Regions from separate parts of the Psychrobacillus sp. FSL W7-1457 genome, predicted to be linked through region 3. Evidence: a T-box and tRNA genes for the amino acid it is inferred to sense, from the RefSeq annotation. Region 3 holds a T-box; the other regions hold tRNA genes.
The links. A T-box is a leader RNA that pairs with one kind of tRNA and senses whether it is charged. The one in region 3 lies ahead of argS (arginine--tRNA ligase), so its partner is inferred to be a tRNA-Arg.
Positions count from the first base shown of each region.

Region 1: it has a tRNA-Arg gene. The T-box ahead of argS (arginine--tRNA ligase) is inferred to sense a tRNA for this amino acid. The anticodon was not compared.
Region 2: it has a tRNA-Arg gene. The T-box ahead of argS (arginine--tRNA ligase) is inferred to sense a tRNA for this amino acid. The anticodon was not compared.

Region 1 is NZ_CP151993.1:3,472,857-3,479,305, reverse strand. It holds gene NSQ95_RS17030 (Tex family protein) at 1-950, shown strand, start outside; gene NSQ95_RS17025 (SprT family protein) at 1,016-1,492, shown strand; tRNA gene NSQ95_RS17020 (tRNA-Asn) at 1,567-1,641, shown strand; tRNA gene NSQ95_RS17015 (tRNA-Glu) at 1,651-1,725, shown strand; tRNA gene NSQ95_RS17010 (tRNA-Asp) at 1,749-1,824, shown strand; tRNA gene NSQ95_RS17005 (tRNA-Gln) at 1,828-1,902, shown strand; tRNA gene NSQ95_RS17000 (tRNA-Lys) at 1,914-1,986, shown strand; tRNA gene NSQ95_RS16995 (tRNA-Leu) at 2,058-2,144, shown strand; tRNA gene NSQ95_RS16990 (tRNA-Arg) at 2,163-2,239, shown strand; tRNA gene NSQ95_RS16985 (tRNA-Gly) at 2,269-2,342, shown strand; rRNA gene NSQ95_RS16980 (16S ribosomal RNA) at 2,497-4,050, shown strand; rRNA gene NSQ95_RS16975 (23S ribosomal RNA) at 4,256-6,449, shown strand, end outside.
Region 2 is NZ_CP151993.1:97,498-103,946, forward strand. It holds rRNA gene NSQ95_RS00475 (23S ribosomal RNA) at 1-736, shown strand, start outside; rRNA gene rrf (5S ribosomal RNA) at 858-973, shown strand; tRNA gene NSQ95_RS00485 (tRNA-Val) at 997-1,072, shown strand; tRNA gene NSQ95_RS00490 (tRNA-Thr) at 1,086-1,161, shown strand; tRNA gene NSQ95_RS00495 (tRNA-Lys) at 1,168-1,240, shown strand; tRNA gene NSQ95_RS00500 (tRNA-Leu) at 1,263-1,347, shown strand; tRNA gene NSQ95_RS00505 (tRNA-Gly) at 1,365-1,439, shown strand; tRNA gene NSQ95_RS00510 (tRNA-Leu) at 1,455-1,543, shown strand; tRNA gene NSQ95_RS00515 (tRNA-Arg) at 1,560-1,636, shown strand; tRNA gene NSQ95_RS00520 (tRNA-Pro) at 1,642-1,718, shown strand; tRNA gene NSQ95_RS00525 (tRNA-Ala) at 1,733-1,808, shown strand; rRNA gene NSQ95_RS00530 (16S ribosomal RNA) at 1,944-3,497, shown strand; tRNA gene NSQ95_RS00535 (tRNA-Ile) at 3,607-3,683, shown strand; tRNA gene NSQ95_RS00540 (tRNA-Ala) at 3,700-3,775, shown strand; rRNA gene NSQ95_RS00545 (23S ribosomal RNA) at 3,892-6,449, shown strand, end outside.
Region 3 is NZ_CP151993.1:3,618,958-3,625,406, forward strand. It holds gene argS (arginine--tRNA ligase) at 1-1,513, opposite strand, end outside; T-box leader at 1,564-1,782, opposite strand; gene NSQ95_RS17740 (GNAT family N-acetyltransferase) at 1,849-2,700, opposite strand; gene aroD (type I 3-dehydroquinate dehydratase) at 2,767-3,519, shown strand; gene NSQ95_RS17750 (GNAT family N-acetyltransferase) at 3,590-4,051, opposite strand; gene NSQ95_RS17755 (stalk domain-containing protein) at 4,123-5,439, opposite strand; gene NSQ95_RS17760 (ABC transporter ATP-binding protein) at 5,668-6,449, shown strand, end outside.

The DNA of each region.
Region 1 (6,449 bases), 150 kb from region 3:
TTGTCAATGAAGCAGGTGCTTCGGTATACTCAGCTTCAGAAACAGCAAGAAACGAGTTTCCCGACCTTCAAGTTGAGCAACGAAGTGCCGTATCTATTGCTAGAAGACTACAAGACCCTTTGGCGGAGTTGGTAAAAATAGATCCTAAGGCAGTAGGTGTGGGACAATACCAGCATGATGTGTCACAAAAGAAACTGTCGGAATCTCTTTCTTTTATAGTAGAGACTGCGGTTAACCAAGTAGGCGTAAATGTAAACACAGCATCAGCTTCATTACTTCAATACGTATCTGGCCTTTCTAAAACGGTAGCAGAGAACGTGGTAAACATGCGAAACGAACAAGGACGTTTCACTTCAAGAGCTCAGCTTAAGAAAATCCCTCGTCTTGGAGCTAAAACATATGAACAGGCAATTGGTTTCCTACGTGTTCCAGACGCTAAAAATCCGTTAGATGCAACAGGAATTCACCCGGAAAGCTATAAGGCAGCTGAACAAGTCCTTGAAATTGCAGGGCTAACCAAAAGCCAAATAGGCTCTAAGGAAGCAGAAGAAGCACTAAAAACTATTTCTATAGAAGAAACTAGTAAAGAATTAGGGATTGGTGAGATTACGCTAAAGGATATTTTGGATGCATTGATTAAGCCAGCAAGAGATCCACGTGAAGCTTTCCCGCAGCCGTTACTTAAAAAAGATGTACTAAAATTAGAGGATCTAAAAGCAGGAATGGAGCTTCAAGGTACAGTTCGAAATGTAGTTGACTTCGGCGCCTTTGTAGATATAGGTGTTAAACAAGATGGACTTGTACACATCTCCAAGCTTAAAAAAGGATTTGTAAAGCATCCTTTAGATGTAGTCTCCCTTGGGGATATCGTTACTGTATGGGTAGAACAGTTCGATGCGAACAAAGGAAGAATTGCATTAACGATGCTGCCACCGGAACAACAAGTCTAATAATAATCAGAGTTGTCCATTGATGAATATCAGTGGACAAGCTCTTATATCTAGGAGAGAGTATAGTGACTGATGAACAATTGAGTGAATTAGTAAGTAGCATATCAATACAGATTTTTAAAAGAAAGTTTCACCATAAAGCTTATTTCAATAAAAGACTGCGCAGTACCGGCGGAAGGTATATGTTAAGAACACATATGATTGAAATAAACCCTCTAGTGTTAGAGAAACATGGAATGAACGAATTAATTGGAGTTATTAAGCATGAGCTATGTCATTATCACTTACATATAGAAGGGAAAGGGTATAAACATAGAGATACAGATTTTCGTCAGCTTCTAAAACAAACAGATTCACCTAGATTTTGCTCAACACTCGTAGAGCCTAAAAATCAAAAAAATACTAAACTGTATGTGTATGAGTGTGCAAAATGTGGTTTGTTATATAGACGGAAAATTCGAGTAAATACGCAGAAATTCAAGTGTGGCAAGTGTTTTGGGGAGCTGCATTTAAGTTCTTTTAAAAAAACGAAAGAAATTTGATGAAAAGTGTTGACGTTTGTCCAAACCCTCTCTATAATAGAAAAAGTCGAGTAGAACAAAACGACATAAATTATTCCGAAGTAGCTCAGTGGTAGAGCAATCGGCTGTTAACCGATTGGTCGTAGGTTCGAGTCCTACCTTCGGAGCCATCTTTAAATGGCCCCTTGGTCAAGCGGTTAAGACACCGCCCTTTCACGGCGGTAACACGGGTTCGAATCCCGTAGGGGTCACCATTTAATTGAATTAAAGATACATAGGTCCCGTGGTGTAGCGGTTAACATGCCTGCCTGTCACGCAGGAGATCGCCGGTTCGATCCCGGTCGGGACCGCCATGTTGGGGTATAGCCAAGCGGTAAGGCAACGGATTTTGATTCCGTCATGCCCTGGTTCGAATCCAGGTACCCCAGCCATTTCGTTTCGTGAGCCATTAGCTCAGTTGGTAGAGCATCTGACTTTTAATCAGAGGGTCGAAGGTTCGAGTCCTTCATGGCTCATCATATTACAATAATTGTTGACAAGCTCATGAGAGTAAGTTATAATAAATATCTTCCCATTTTATAACTACGCGGTCGTGGCGGAACGGCAGACGCGCTAGGTTGAGGGCCTAGTGGGGGTTAACCCCGTGGAGGTTCAAGTCCTCTCGGCCGCACCAAGCATTGTCTTTTACTAAGCGCCCGTAGCTCAATTGGATAGAGCGTCTGACTACGGATCAGAAGGTTGTGGGTTCGACTCCTGCCGGGCGCGCCAAACAAACAATTATTTAATATATTATATATGCGGGTGTAGTTTAGTGGTAAAACCTCAGCCTTCCAAGCTGATGATGAGAGTTCGATTCTCTTCACCCGCTCCAATTATACTAAAGTAATACATGAACATTGAAAACTGAACATGCAAAACGTTAAGACATACAGCATCAACAAGCTTCGGCTTGATTGACGCAAAACAATTTTTGACATCATTTAATGATGATGCCAGCAAAACAAAATGAGCTTTTTAAGTTCTCTATTATGGAGAGTTTGATCCTGGCTCAGGACGAACGCTGGCGGCGTGCCTAATACATGCAAGTCGAGCGGATGATGAAGAAGCTTGCTTCTTCTGATTTAGCGGCGGACGGGTGAGTAACACGTGGGCAACCTGCCCTGTAGATTGGGATAACTCCGGGAAACCGGGGCTAATACCGAATAATCCATTACCTCACATGAGGAAATGTTAAAAGACGGTTTCGGCTGTCACTACAGGATGGGCCCGCGGCGCATTAGCTAGTTGGTGAGGTAACGGCTCACCAAGGCGACGATGCGTAGCCGACCTGAGAGGGTGATCGGCCACACTGGGACTGAGACACGGCCCAGACTCCTACGGGAGGCAGCAGTAGGGAATCTTCCACAATGGACGAAAGTCTGATGGAGCAACGCCGCGTGAGTGAAGAAGGTTTTCGGATCGTAAAACTCTGTTGTGAGGGAAGAACAAGTACGAGAGTAACTGCTCGTACCTTGACGGTACCTCATTAGAAAGCCACGGCTAACTACGTGCCAGCAGCCGCGGTAATACGTAGGTGGCAAGCGTTGTCCGGAATTATTGGGCGTAAAGCGCGCGCAGGCGGTCCTTTAAGTCTGATGTGAAAGCCCACGGCTCAACCGTGGAGGGTCATTGGAAACTGGGGGACTTGAGTACAGAAGAGGAAAGCGGAATTCCAAGTGTAGCGGTGAAATGCGTAGAGATTTGGAGGAACACCAGTGGCGAAGGCGGCTTTCTGGTCTGTAACTGACGCTGAGGCGCGAAAGCGTGGGGAGCAAACAGGATTAGATACCCTGGTAGTCCACGCCGTAAACGATGAGTGCTAAGTGTTAGGGGGTTTCCGCCCCTTAGTGCTGCAGCTAACGCATTAAGCACTCCGCCTGGGGAGTACGGTCGCAAGACTGAAACTCAAAGGAATTGACGGGGGCCCGCACAAGCGGTGGAGCATGTGGTTTAATTCGAAGCAACGCGAAGAACCTTACCAGGTCTTGACATCCCGCTGACCGGCCTAGAGATAGGCTTTTCCCTTCGGGGACAGCGGTGACAGGTGGTGCATGGTTGTCGTCAGCTCGTGTCGTGAGATGTTGGGTTAAGTCCCGCAACGAGCGCAACCCTTGATCTTAGTTGCCAGCATTCAGTTGGGCACTCTAAGGTGACTGCCGGTGATAAACCGGAGGAAGGTGGGGATGACGTCAAATCATCATGCCCCTTATGACCTGGGCTACACACGTGCTACAATGGACGGTACAGAGGGTCGCAACCCCGCGAGGGTGAGCAAATCCCATAAAACCGTTCTCAGTTCGGATTGTAGGCTGCAACTCGCCTACATGAAGCCGGAATCGCTAGTAATCGTGGATCAGCATGCCACGGTGAATACGTTCCCGGGCCTTGTACACACCGCCCGTCACACCACGAGAGTTTGTAACACCCGAAGTCGGTGGGGTAACCCTTTTGGGAGCCAGCCGCCGAAGGTGGGACAGATGATTGGGGTGAAGTCGTAACAAGGTAGCCGTATCGGAAGGTGCGGCTGGATCACCTCCTTTCTAAGGATATATTCGGAATACAGATCTTTATCTGTATCTTAACGTTTTGCAGTTCAGTTTTGAATGTTCATTCTATATGAGCATTTAAAGCTTTTTAACTTGTTCTTTGAAAACTGGATAAAACGACATCAAAAAAAGAAACAAACGCAAGATATTCAAATTGTGATCACTTACGTGATTGCAAGTGTAGTACTTTTAACTTTTAGGTTAAGTTAATAAGGGCGCACGGTGGATGCCTTGGCACTAGGAGTCGATGAAGGACGGCACTAACACCGATATGCTTCGGGGAGCTGTAAGTGAGCTTCGATCCGAAGATTTCCGAATGGGGAAACCCACTGCCCGTAATGGGGCAGTACATTTGCGTGAATACATAGCGCATCTGAGACACACCCAGGGAACTGAAACATCTAAGTACCTGGAGGAAGAGAAAGAAAATTCGATTCCCTGAGTAGCGGCGAGCGAAACGGGAAGAGCCCAAACCAAGAGGCTTGCCTCTTGGGGTTGTAGGACACTCTATACGGAGTTACAAAAGAATGAGCTAGACGAAGCGATCTGGAAAGGTCCGCAGGATAGGGTAAAAGCCCCGTAGTCAAAAGTTCATTCCCTCCAGAGTGTATCCTGAGTACGGCGGAACACGTGAAATTCCGTCGGAATCCGGGAGGACCATCTCCCAAGGCTAAATACTACCTAGTGACCGATAGTGAACCAGTACCGTGAGGGAAAGGTGAAAAGCACCCCGGAAGGGGAGTGAAATAGACCCTGAAACCGTGTGCCTACAAATAGTCAAAGCCCGTTAACGGGTGATGGCGTGCCTTTTGTAGAATGAACCGGCGAGTTACGATTACATGCGAGGTTAAGTTGAGAAGACGGAGCCGCAGCGAAAGCGAGTCTGAATAGGGCGAATGAGTATGTGGTCGTAGACCCGAAACCAGGTGATCTACCCATGTCCAGGATGAAGGTGAGGTAACACTTACTGGAGGTCCGAACCCACGCACGTTGAAAAGTGCGGGGATGAGGTGTGGGTAGCGGAGAAATTCCAATCGAACCTGGAGATAGCTGGTTCTCTCCGAAATAGCTTTAGGGCTAGCCTCAAACGTTAGAATCTTGGAGGTAGAGCACTGTTTGGACTAGGGGCCCATCCCGGGTTACCGAATTCAGACAAACTCCGAATGCCAATGATTTATGTTTGGGAGTCAGACTGCGAGTGATAAGATCCGTAGTCAAGAGGGAAACAGCCCAGACCACCAGCTAAGGTCCCAAAGTATTTGTTAAGTGGAAAAGGATGTGGCGTTGCTTAGACAACCAGGATGTTGGCTTAGAAGCAGCCATCATTTAAAGAGTGCGTAATAGCTCACTGGTCGAGTGACGCTGCGCCGAAAATGTATCGGGGCTAAACAAATCACCGAAGCTGTGGATTGATACCTTTGGTATCAGTGGTAGGAGAGCGTTCTAAGGGCGTTGAAGTCAGACCGGAAGGACTGGTGGAGCGCTTAGAAGTGAGAATGCCGGTATGAGTAGCGAAAGATGGGTGAGAATCCCATCCACCGTATGACTAAGGTTTCCTGAGGAAGGCTCGTCCGCTCAGGGTTAGTCGGGACCTAAGTCGAGGCCGATAGGCGTAGACGATGGACAACAGGTTGATATTCCTGTACCACCACCCCACCGTTTGAGTGATGGGGGGACGCAGTAGGATAGGGTAAGCGTGCTGTTGGTTATGCACGTCCAAGCAGTGAGGTGTGAGTGTAGGCAAATCCGCACTCTGTAACATTGAGCTGTGATGGCAAGGACGTATGTCCGGAGTTCCTGATTTCACACTGCCAAGAAAAGCCTCTAACGAGGTGGGAGGTGCCCGTACCGCAAACCGACACAGGTAGTCGAGGAGAGAATCCTAAGGTGAGCGAGAGAACTCTCGTTAAGGAACTCGGCAAAATGACCCCGTAACTTCGGGAGAAGGGGTGCTCTTTTGGGTGAATAGCCTAGAAGAGCCGCAGTGAATAGGCCCAGGCGACTGTTTAGCAAAAACACAGGTCTCTGCAAAACCGTAAGGTGAAGTATAGGGGCTGACGCCTGCCCGGTGCTGGAAGGTTAAGAGGAGTGCTTAGCGCAAGCGAAGGTGCGAATTGAAGCCCCAGTAAACGGCGGCCGTAACTATAACGGTCCTAAGGTAGCGAAATTCCTTGTCGGGTAAGTTCCGACCCGCACGAAAGGCGTAACGATCTGGGCACTGTCTCAACGAGAGACTCGGTGAAATTATAGTACCTGTGAAGATGCAGGTTACCCGCGACAGGACGGAAAGACCCCGTGGAGCTTTACTGTAGCTTGATATTGAATTTTGGTGCAACTTGTACAGGATAGGTAGGAGCCTTAGAGCCCGGAGCGCCAGCTTCGGAGGAGGCGTC
Region 2 (6,449 bases), 420 kb from region 3:
CGGTGGGATACTACCCTGGTTGTATTGAAATTCTAACCCATACCCGTAACCCGGGTAGGAGACAGTGTCAGGCGGGCAGTTTGACTGGGGCGGTCGCCTCCTAAAGTGTAACGGAGGCGCCCAAAGGTTCCCTCAGAATGGTTGGAAATCATTCGAAGAGTGTAAAGGCAGAAGGGAGCTTGACTGCGAGACCTACAAGTCGAGCAGGGTCGAAAGACGGGCTTAGTGATCCGGTGGTTCCGCATGGAAGGGCCATCGCTCAACGGATAAAAGCTACCCCGGGGATAACAGGCTTATCTCCCCCAAGAGTCCACATCGACGGGGAGGTTTGGCACCTCGATGTCGGCTCATCGCATCCTGGGGCTGTAGTCGGTCCCAAGGGTTGGGCTGTTCGCCCATTAAAGCGGTACGCGAGCTGGGTTCAGAACGTCGTGAGACAGTTCGGTCCCTATCCGTCGTGGGCGTAGGAAATTTGAGAGGAGCTGTCCTTAGTACGAGAGGACCGGGATGGACACACCGCTGGTGTACCAGTTGTTCTGCCAAGGGCATCGCTGGGTAGCTATGTGTGGACGGGATAAGTGCTGAAAGCATCTAAGCACGAAGCCCCCCTCAAGATGAGATTTCCCATTACGCAAGTAAGTAAGATCCCTCAAAGACGATGAGGTAGATAGGTTCGGGGTGGAAGCGTGGCGACACGTGCAGCTGACGAATACTAATCGATCGAGGACTTAACCAAATTGTTTGTTTCTAAGATGTCAGTTTATTCAGTTTTGAAAGAATAAATTTTTATTAAATTAATGCTTGTAATAATCTACATAGTTGATATAATAGAACTTGTCTTTCAATAATTATTCAAGTCTAGTGATGATGGCGAAGAGGTCACACCCGTTCCCATACCGAACACGGAAGTTAAGCTCTTCAGCGCCGATGGTAGTTGGGGGTCTCCCCCTGCAAGAGTAGGACGTCGCTGGGCTTGCAATAAAAAAATATTACCCAGGAGGATTAGCTCAGCTGGGAGAGCATCTGCCTTACAAGCAGAGGGTCGGCGGTTCGAGCCCGTCATCCTCCACCATAATTTTACTCCTGCCGGAGTAGCTCAACTGGTAGAGCAACTGACTTGTAATCAGTAGGTTGAGGGTTCAAGTCCTTTCTCCGGCACCATTTTCCGAGCCATTAGCTCAGTTGGTAGAGCATCTGACTTTTAATCAGAGGGTCGAAGGTTCGAGTCCTTCATGGCTCATTCACTTTTGTGAAATAAATATGCGGGTGTGGCGGAACTGGCAGACGCACTAGACTTAGGATCTAGCGCCGCAAGGCGTGGGGGTTCGACTCCCTTCACCCGCACCATTTAACTTAATAACCGAGCGGAAGTAGTTCAGTGGTAGAACACCACCTTGCCAAGGTGGGGGTCGCGAGTTCGAACCTCGTCTTCCGCTCCAAAGATTCATTAAAGTGCCGGGGTGGCGGAACTGGCAGACGCACAGGACTTAAAATCCTGCGGTAGGTGACTACCGTACCGGTTCGATTCCGGTCCTCGGCACCACTTTTATGAATAATTAGCGCCCGTAGCTCAATTGGATAGAGCGTCTGACTACGGATCAGAAGGTTGTGGGTTCGACTCCTGCCGGGCGCGCCATATAACGGGAAGTAGCTCAGCTTGGTAGAGCACTTGGTTTGGGACCAAGGGGTCGCAGGTTCGAATCCTGTCTTCCCGACCAGTTATTATTATTTTGGGGCCTTAGCTCAGCTGGGAGAGCGCCTGCCTTGCACGCAGGAGGTCAGCGGTTCGATCCCGCTAGGCTCCACCATGAACATTGAAAACTGAACATGCAAAACGTTAAGACATACAGCATCAACAAGCTTTGGCTTGATTGACGCAAAACAATTTTTGACATCATTTAATGATGATGCCAGCAAAACAAAATGAGCTTTTTAAGTTCTCTATTATGGAGAGTTTGATCCTGGCTCAGGACGAACGCTGGCGGCGTGCCTAATACATGCAAGTCGAGCGGATGATGAAGAAGCTTGCTTCTTCTGATTTAGCGGCGGACGGGTGAGTAACACGTGGGCAACCTGCCCTGTAGATTGGGATAACTCCGGGAAACCGGGGCTAATACCGAATAATCCATTACCTCACATGAGGAAATGTTAAAAGACGGTTTCGGCTGTCACTACAGGATGGGCCCGCGGCGCATTAGCTAGTTGGTGAGGTAACGGCTCACCAAGGCGACGATGCGTAGCCGACCTGAGAGGGTGATCGGCCACACTGGGACTGAGACACGGCCCAGACTCCTACGGGAGGCAGCAGTAGGGAATCTTCCACAATGGACGAAAGTCTGATGGAGCAACGCCGCGTGAGTGAAGAAGGTTTTCGGATCGTAAAACTCTGTTGTGAGGGAAGAACAAGTACGAGAGTAACTGCTCGTACCTTGACGGTACCTCATTAGAAAGCCACGGCTAACTACGTGCCAGCAGCCGCGGTAATACGTAGGTGGCAAGCGTTGTCCGGAATTATTGGGCGTAAAGCGCGCGCAGGCGGTCCTTTAAGTCTGATGTGAAAGCCCACGGCTCAACCGTGGAGGGTCATTGGAAACTGGGGGACTTGAGTACAGAAGAGGAAAGCGGAATTCCAAGTGTAGCGGTGAAATGCGTAGAGATTTGGAGGAACACCAGTGGCGAAGGCGGCTTTCTGGTCTGTAACTGACGCTGAGGCGCGAAAGCGTGGGGAGCAAACAGGATTAGATACCCTGGTAGTCCACGCCGTAAACGATGAGTGCTAAGTGTTAGGGGGTTTCCGCCCCTTAGTGCTGCAGCTAACGCATTAAGCACTCCGCCTGGGGAGTACGGTCGCAAGACTGAAACTCAAAGGAATTGACGGGGGCCCGCACAAGCGGTGGAGCATGTGGTTTAATTCGAAGCAACGCGAAGAACCTTACCAGGTCTTGACATCCCGCTGACCGGCCTAGAGATAGGCTTTTCCCTTCGGGGACAGCGGTGACAGGTGGTGCATGGTTGTCGTCAGCTCGTGTCGTGAGATGTTGGGTTAAGTCCCGCAACGAGCGCAACCCTTGATCTTAGTTGCCAGCATTCAGTTGGGCACTCTAAGGTGACTGCCGGTGATAAACCGGAGGAAGGTGGGGATGACGTCAAATCATCATGCCCCTTATGACCTGGGCTACACACGTGCTACAATGGACGGTACAGAGGGTCGCAACCCCGCGAGGGTGAGCAAATCCCATAAAACCGTTCTCAGTTCGGATTGTAGGCTGCAACTCGCCTACATGAAGCCGGAATCGCTAGTAATCGTGGATCAGCATGCCACGGTGAATACGTTCCCGGGCCTTGTACACACCGCCCGTCACACCACGAGAGTTTGTAACACCCGAAGTCGGTGGGGTAACCCTTTTGGGAGCCAGCCGCCGAAGGTGGGACAGATGATTGGGGTGAAGTCGTAACAAGGTAGCCGTATCGGAAGGTGCGGCTGGATCACCTCCTTTCTAAGGATATATTCGGAATACAGATCTTTATCTGTATCTTAACGTTTTGCAGTTCAGTTTTGAATGTTCATGTATATTAATATTTTTAATAGATATGGAAATTCAAAGAGGGCCTATAGCTCAGCTGGTTAGAGCGCACGCCTGATAAGCGTGAGGTCGATGGTTCGAGTCCATTTAGGCCCACCATACCTTTTTTTATTTCGGGGCCTTAGCTCAGCTGGGAGAGCGCCTGCCTTGCACGCAGGAGGTCAGCGGTTCGATCCCGCTAGGCTCCACCAACGAAATAATTTGTTCTTTGAAAACTGGATAAAACGACATCAAAAAAAGAAACAAACGCAAGATATTCAAATTGTGATCACTTATGTGATTGCAAGTGTAGTACTTTTAACTTTTAGGTTAAGTTAATAAGGGCGCACGGTGGATGCCTTGGCACTAGGAGTCGATGAAGGACGGCACTAACACCGATATGCTTCGGGGAGCTGTAAGTGAGCTTCGATCCGAAGATTTCCGAATGGGGAAACCCACTGCCCGTAATGGGGCAGTACATTTGCGTGAATACATAGCGCATCTGAGACACACCCAGGGAACTGAAACATCTAAGTACCTGGAGGAAGAGAAAGAAAATTCGATTCCCTGAGTAGCGGCGAGCGAAACGGGAAGAGCCCAAACCAAGAGGCTTGCCTCTTGGGGTTGTAGGACACTCTATACGGAGTTACAAAAGAATGAGCTAGACGAAGCGATCTGGAAAGGTCCGCAGGATAGGGTAAAAGCCCCGTAGTCAAAAGTTCATTCCCTCCAGAGTGTATCCTGAGTACGGCGGAACACGTGAAATTCCGTCGGAATCCGGGAGGACCATCTCCCAAGGCTAAATACTACCTAGTGACCGATAGTGAACCAGTACCGTGAGGGAAAGGTGAAAAGCACCCCGGAAGGGGAGTGAAATAGACCCTGAAACCGTGTGCCTACAAATAGTCAAAGCCCGTTAACGGGTGATGGCGTGCCTTTTGTAGAATGAACCGGCGAGTTACGATTACATGCGAGGTTAAGTTGAGAAGACGGAGCCGCAGCGAAAGCGAGTCTGAATAGGGCGAATGAGTATGTGGTCGTAGACCCGAAACCAGGTGATCTACCCATGTCCAGGATGAAGGTGAGGTAACACTTACTGGAGGTCCGAACCCACGCACGTTGAAAAGTGCGGGGATGAGGTGTGGGTAGCGGAGAAATTCCAATCGAACCTGGAGATAGCTGGTTCTCTCCGAAATAGCTTTAGGGCTAGCCTCAAACGTTAGAATCTTGGAGGTAGAGCACTGTTTGGACTAGGGGCCCATCCCGGGTTACCGAATTCAGACAAACTCCGAATGCCAATGATTTATGTTTGGGAGTCAGACTGCGAGTGATAAGATCCGTAGTCAAGAGGGAAACAGCCCAGACCACCAGCTAAGGTCCCAAAGTATTTGTTAAGTGGAAAAGGATGTGGCGTTGCTTAGACAACCAGGATGTTGGCTTAGAAGCAGCCATCATTTAAAGAGTGCGTAATAGCTCACTGGTCGAGTGACGCTGCGCCGAAAATGTATCGGGGCTAAACAAATCACCGAAGCTGTGGATTGATACCTTTGGTATCAGTGGTAGGAGAGCGTTCTAAGGGCGTTGAAGTCAGACCGGAAGGACTGGTGGAGCGCTTAGAAGTGAGAATGCCGGTATGAGTAGCGAAAGATGGGTGAGAATCCCATCCACCGTATGACTAAGGTTTCCTGAGGAAGGCTCGTCCGCTCAGGGTTAGTCGGGACCTAAGTCGAGGCCGATAGGCGTAGACGATGGACAACAGGTTGATATTCCTGTACCACCACCCCACCGTTTGAGTGATGGGGGGACGCAGTAGGATAGGGTAAGCGTGCTGTTGGTTATGCACGTCCAAGCAGTGAGGTGTGAGTGTAGGCAAATCCGCACTCTGTAACATTGAGCTGTGATGGCAAGGACGTATGTCCGGAGTTCCTGATTTCACACTGCCAAGAAAAGCCTCTAACGAGGTGGGAGGTGCCCGTACCGCAAACCGACACAGGTAGTCGAGGAGAGAATCCTAAGGTGAGCGAGAGAACTCTCGTTAAGGAACTCGGCAAAATGACCCCGTAACTTCGGGAGAAGGGGTGCTCTTTTGGGTGAATAGCCTAGAAGAGCCGCAGTGAATAGGCCCAGGCGACTGTTTAGCAAAAACACAGGTCTCTGCAAAACCGTAAGGTGAAGTATAGGGGCTGACGCCTGCCCGGTGCTGGAAGGTTAAGAGGAGTGCTTAGCGCAAGCGAAGGTGCGAATTGAAGCCCCAGTAAACGGCGGCCGTAACTATAACGGTCCTAAGGTAGCGAAATTCCTTGTCGGGTAAGTTCCGACCCGCACGAAAGGCGTAACGATCTGGGCACTGTCTCAACGAGAGACTCGGTGAAATTATAGTACCTGTGAAGATGCAGGTTACCCGCGACAGGACGGAAAGACCCCGTGGAGCTTTACTGTAGCTTGATATTGAATTTTGGTGCAACTTGTACAGGATAGGTAGGAGCCTTAGAGCCCGGAGCGCCAGCTTCGGAGGAGGCGTCGGTGGGATACTACCCTGGTTGTATTGAAATTCTAACCCATACCCGTAACCCGGGTAGGAGACAGTGTCAGGCGGGCAGTTTGACTGGGGCGGTCGCCTCCTAAAGTGTAACGGAGGCGCCCAAAGGTTCCCTCAGAATGGTTGGAAATCATTCGAAGAGTGTAAAGGCAGAAGGGAGCTTGACTGCGAGACCTACAAGTCGAGCAGGGTCGAAAGACGGGCTTAGTGATCCGGTGGTTCCGCATGGAAGGGCCATCGCTCAACGGATAAAAGCTACCCCGGGGATAACAGGCTTATCTCCCCCAAGAGTCCACATCGACGGGGAGGTTTGGCACCTCGATGTCGGCTCATCGCATCCTGGGGCT
Region 3 (6,449 bases):
TTGCTATAAGCGATGGATCTACCTGTTCAAAGGATTTCTGTATAACCTGTGGAAAACGTTGAAGTGTCATAATCGTTTGCCAAGTCTCTTTTTCTAACCCTTCCAGCCTTACATTGTTAGCATCAAAATAGCCCTTTTGAAGAAGCGAACAAATTCTTGCGTGCGTATACTGGACATACGGGCCAGTTTCCCCTTCGAAGTTAAGCATTTGTTCTAGTGAAAATTCTACATCATTCATACGATGATTTTTTAAATCATGGAAGATGACTGCACCTACCCCAACCGATTTTGCGACCTCTTCTTTATTAGGAAGAGATGGATTTTTCTCCTTAATGCTATTCTTCGCCTCTTCAATCGCCTCTTCCAATACTCCTTTCAATAAAACCACCTTCCCTTTACGAGTCGACATCTTCTTGCCATCCTTCAGCATCATTCCAAACGGTACGTGCTGACAGTCCTTTGCCCACTCATAGCCCATTTTTTGAAGCACACTGAACAGCTGATTAAAATGAAGCGTTTGCTCGTTGCCCACTACATAAAATGACTTTGCAAAATCATATTCTTTTTTGCGATACAAGGCTGCCGCTAAATCTCTCGTTGCATATAGGGTAGTTCCATCCGTTTTCTTAATCAGACATGGTGGCATATCTTCGAGCTCCACTACTAGTGCCCCGTCAGATGCAGTTAGTAAGCCCTTTTCTTCTATCTCTTTAACCACAGGTTCCATTTTATCGTTATAGAATGCTTCACCGTTAAAGGAACTAAATACAATCCCTAATAGTTCATAAATACCTTGAAACTCTTTGAGAGAGGCCTCCTTAAACCAATTCCAAAGCTCTCTAGCCTCCTCATCCCCCTGCTCCAAACTCTTGAAGGCAGCTCTTGCCTCCACATTCAAAGATTCATCTTTTTCGGCCCATTCATGAAACTTTACGTAAATCTTTAATAGCTCTTCTATCGGCGAGGCTTCTATTTTTTCCTTATCTCCCCATAGCTTATAGGCCACGATTAACTTACCGAATTGAGTTCCCCAATCTCCTAAATGGTTAATACGAATAGTCTTGTATCCGTTCTTTTCTGCTATATTGGCAAGCGCATTTCCTATTACCGTAGAACGTAGATGTCCCATAGAAAAGGGCTTAGCAATATTCGGTGAGGAGAAATCTATCGTAATTTTCTCGTTCTTCATTGGCAGCTGGCCGTATTGGGTTTTGGTTTCCATTATTTCCTTAAGTACTTGCTTAGCAACGGTTTGCTGGTTATAGAAGATGTTCACGTAGCCACCTACCGCTTCTACCTTAAAAATAAGAGAGCCTTTTAACTGAGTTGCCAATTCAGTAGCTATTAGCTGCGGGTATTTTTTATATATTTTGGCTAGTGTAAAACAAGGAAATGCTACATCTCCTAATTCTTCGTTCTTTGGCTTTTCAAAAAGCTTCTCTATCTCATCTACTGTTAACAGACCTTTTAAAACAGATTCTACCAAAAAAGCCATTTGCTTCACTAATTCCATATACATTCAGCCTCCACATTTTTTCTTCATATAAAAAGCCCTCGCCTCTATGAAGAGACGAGAGCTTAAATTCCCGTGGTACCACTCTAGTTGTCACACGTTGTGACCGCTTTAACGTTATTAACGAGGACTTCCCCGGTCTTTTCTACTCTTAGTTCAAAAAGCTTCTCCAAAGTGCGTTTCTCCGAAAAGTTTTGCATCAGGCTCTCACCTCCCCTGACTCGCTTGGCATTACTGCATTCGGATACTCTCTTTATCACTGAATTGTCTATTAATTTTTACTAATTTTAGTGGAATGCAATCCTAATGTCAATATACATTTGGTGTATACAACCTTATTTACTTCCTAGCTTCAAATGAACGGAGTCGATTAGCTTCTGATAACCAATTTCTTGGTAGATTTTGTTGGAGGTCGGGTTTAGCATATCCGTATATAGCACGCAGAAGTCATATTGCTTTAATAGCTCCTTGCTGCAGGCTGCCACCATGGTTCTGCCGTATCCTTTTCGTCGTTTCTCTTTTGGAGTAAACACCATAGAAACAGTCACCCCATGCGCGGAAGGTCTCGCCTTCTTCATCATGGACACGATTTCCCCTTCATCCTCCCAAAGAAAAACCTCACGAGCATTTAACATAGCTTCCACTCTTTGAGCTATATCTTCTTTAGCGCTTCTCGGAAGTCCCGTATCTCCTTCAAATTGGCTAAGCCAAGATTCGATTAGTGGAGCGTCTTTGTCATTAGCAAGCCTCCAGGAGCCTGGACTAGCTTCTAACATATCATCCACCTGATCTAATCGGTATAGCCCTTGGTCCATTAACAGGGAGTGGGGTTGACCGGTTTTTTCTTCCCATTTCTCTGCAAAATGCATAGCCCACTCTTTCACACTTATTATGGAGTCAATATGTATACCTCGTTGTATGATTTCTTCTATACCTAAATCAGTTGATGCCTCTATTTTATTTGGATCCACAAAAATAATATTTAGAGGATGTGGTGGAGTCATTTGAAAAAGAGCAATTAACTCTCCATCTTCTTCAATAGTCGCCATTAGCGGGTTTTCATATCCACCTACTCGTATTCTTTCTAGCACCCCTAGAAACAAGCTAAATTTGTCCTCATTTTCCTTTAAAAAAGGTATTGCCTTCTCGTAAAAATTCTCTGCACTTTCATAGATTTGAAATCTCATTTTTCCATCCCCTTTGTAATGTTTTATGTTAATATAACGTAAAACGTTGCATGATGGGAGATATTTATGAAAATTATTTCTATTCGGGATATTCATATTGGAGAAGGACTTCCTAAGGTCATTGTTCCATTAACAGGAAAAGATAAAGACTTCCTTTTAAATGAGCTACCACTAGTTAAAGAAAGCGCTCCAGATATAGTGGAGTGGAGAGTAGATTTGTTGCAAGGAGTGGAAAACATAGAAGTGGTCAAGGATACCCTTTCCTATATACGTAATTTTTTGTATCCGGTTCCTCTTCTATTTACCTTTAGAAGTCATAAGGAGGGCGGTTCTACTGTTATAGAGAGCACCTATTATAAGCAGCTTTTGCGTGAGGTCATCCAAACAAAAGAAATAGATTTAGTGGATATAGAGCTTTTTTCAGAGGATGTAGAGGAAATAGTAGCTTTAGCTAAGGATTTTAAAATTTCTGTGGTAATGTCAAGCCATGATTTTAAAGGGACACCTTCCAAAGAAGTCATAATAGAACGAATGACAACTATGCAAAAGCTAGGGGCAGATATCCCCAAAATAGCTGTGATGCCTAGTAGCCCCGCAGACGTCCTTACCCTTTTGGATGCTACCTACACAATGTATTCTACATATGCAGACCGTCCGATTATTACGATGGCTATGGCTAAGGCAGGTATCGTTAGCCGTATGGCTGGAGAGATTTTTGGTTCAGCTGCTACATTTGGTTCAGTTCTCTCTGCTTCCGCTCCCGGACAAATTAAAGCTGCCGAGTTAAAGAAAGTCTTAAAGCTTCTACATAACGCATAGCTTTATGCGATTTCAAACGGGGCGATGACTCCCGTTTGAAATCCAGAGTGTTGATATAAACTCTAATGCTCTATAGTCCTCCTGTGTATAATCTTTTTTCTAGTCGTATCATATCCACACACGGAATTCCGTTTTCCACAATTTCTTCCGAATAATGTATAGTGAAGAAATCTCTATCCACAGATACGATTCGGAAACCACACTTTTGATAGAGCGCCAGCTGGTTTAAACTAGAGTTTCCCGTTCCCACCTCTATTATTTTATATCCAAGCTCCATGGATTTTTCAATTGCATGAAGTACCAATTCTTTTCCTAGTCCTCTTCCTTGATATTGCTCATGCACAGCTATATTTTTGAGCTCTATAGTGTCGTCATCCAAGGGTAGCAATACATAAACTCCAATTGTTTCGTCGCTATCTTTCGCTATATAACATTGCCCTCTATCCAAATAGGCTTCCACCAATTCCTCTGAAGGATCAGCTAAAAGCAACAAATCCATTGGATAATTGCTATCTATTTTATGTATATTCATTTACTTTTCGCCCCTCTTTATTTTTATCCTAACAAAAGCCATCCCTCTCTAAAAGCAAGGATGACTTTCGCTCACGACTCAGGTATCAATAACTCTAAAATATCCTCAGACACATAGGTCTGCTTGTTGTGCAAAACAGGAGCCTCTTGGAATTCCCTTATACTTTTATTATATCCATACTTCAGCTCACCACGTGTTATGGTAAAAGAACCGTTACCAAGCTTTAAGTACATACTATTTCGTTTTGGATGAGATATGACCTCATACCCTAAGTATTGAGCCACTTGGCGTAAAGGAATCATTTTAACCCCATTGTGGATAAAATGGTTATCTTCTATTAGATGATTGAGCTCCTTTACAGCAGGTTCAACATAGTCTATTGCAATAATTTTAGAAGGAGTTATAAGCTTCTGTTCTCCCTTAGGAGCGCTATAGAATACGATTAACTCCTTACCCTTTAAATCCTTTTGTTTAATTTTCTTACCCTTTTCGTCCATTAATTTGGTTTGATTGGTAATTTGAAGATGAAGCTCTCTGTCTAAGCTTACAAAATCCTCATTGAATTTTGACACCTTTACTAAGCTACCCTTTTTTCCATGAGCAACAATTATATCTGGCGTGATTCTTGGTGGATAGATTAAAATCATTGGTTTATTTTTATCATAATAAGCATCCACTTTAGTTCCCTTTTGAAACGAGTCAATCGATACTTCTTTGGTTGAAGCATCGTTAAGCGCTATAACGTCTTTATTCAATACAAACATAGATACCAATGTCTCATCATCGTCTGACTCTACAGTCAAGGTCACTTCTTTATTATCTTTAGTAACTTCCTTAACGGTTCCTGTAAACTTGATAAAGTTGCTGGCATTCTGCTCTTCATCATCCAAGACCACTACTTTGGATGGTATTGCTTGTGCAGGAATACTTCTAGTTGTGGACTTGTAAAATACAATTAGCTCATGACCTGCAAAATTCTTTTGTATAATACTCTCTCCATGCTCATTAACCACAAGCGTGTCCTTAGTAATGTTAAGCTTCAGCTGATTGTCTTCACTTGTTAACTCATCATTAAAGATACCCACTTTAGCAAAGCCTACATTTTTGGAATCATGCGCAATTATTAGCTCAGGAGTGATTTGGGCAGGATAAATCATAATCCTAGGCTGTGTTTTGTCATAATAGGCTTCTATTCGTTGTCCTTTAACAAAATCCTTTTGTTTAATTTCCTTCGTGGTACCGCTGTTAAATAAAAGTGTCTCATCTGAAATAGTAAAAATAGTGACAATTGGTTCTTTTTCCTCTGTTTCTACCGTAAGTATGACATTGTCCGCTTTATGAGTGATTTCTTTAACCACTCCGGTAAACCTCTCTAATTTAGAATTCATGGAATTCTCCCCCTCCTTTGCTAATACAAATGTAGGTGCGAGAAGAAGACAAATGGCTATAAAGCTTAAATAAAGATAGCGTAATTTTTTCATTTTTTACCGTCCCCTTTGTTGTTATCAATGTATTAGACGGAAGGCTATACTAAACGTTTCACAATTTTTTGAAACGTTTAATGTAATTGCACGTATAAAGTATTATGTAAAAATACTTAGGAATGGAGCATATGTATGGCATTAGTAATCAATGAAGTAACCAAGCGTTACCATAATTTCACTGCAGTAGACCATCTTTCCTTTACCATTGAAAAAGGTGAAATCTTTGGCTTAATCGGCCAAAATGGCGCAGGTAAAACAACGACTTTTCGTATGATACTAGATTTACAGGAAACTACAGAAGGAACCATTACATGGGATGGTACGAATATCAACAATATTAACCGAGACCTTCTTGGCTATTTACCCGAGGAAAGAGGGATTTTTCCTGCAATGAAAGTAGAGGATCAGCTTTACTTCTTTGGTGAGCTTCGTGGTAAATCCCGAAAGGATCTAAAAAAAGAAGTCGATTATTGGATTGACCGTTTTGAATTAGAGGATAAAAGAAAAGCAAAAGCCGAAACTTTATCAAAGGGTAATCAGCAAAAGGTTCAATTAATCGCAAGCTTCATACACCAGCCTGCTTTTCTCATTCTAGATGAACCTTTCAGTGGCTTGGATCCAGTAAACAAAGACTTGTTAAAGGGAGCTATTTTAGAGCTAAAAGACAAAGGCACGACCATTTTATTTTCTAGTCATCAAATGGAAAATGTAGAAGAGCTTTGTGACCATCTATGCCTATTAAAAAGAGGCGTCTCTTTGTTTGCTGGTAGCTTACTAGACTTGAAGAAGCAGTACGGGAAGACAAGACTAACCATTCGAACAGATATACCTAAGGATAAGCTCGAAAGTATGGAAGGCGTCAAGCATGTCCATGTTGGCAAAGACCAGTATGTACTTACACTAGCAGACGAAAA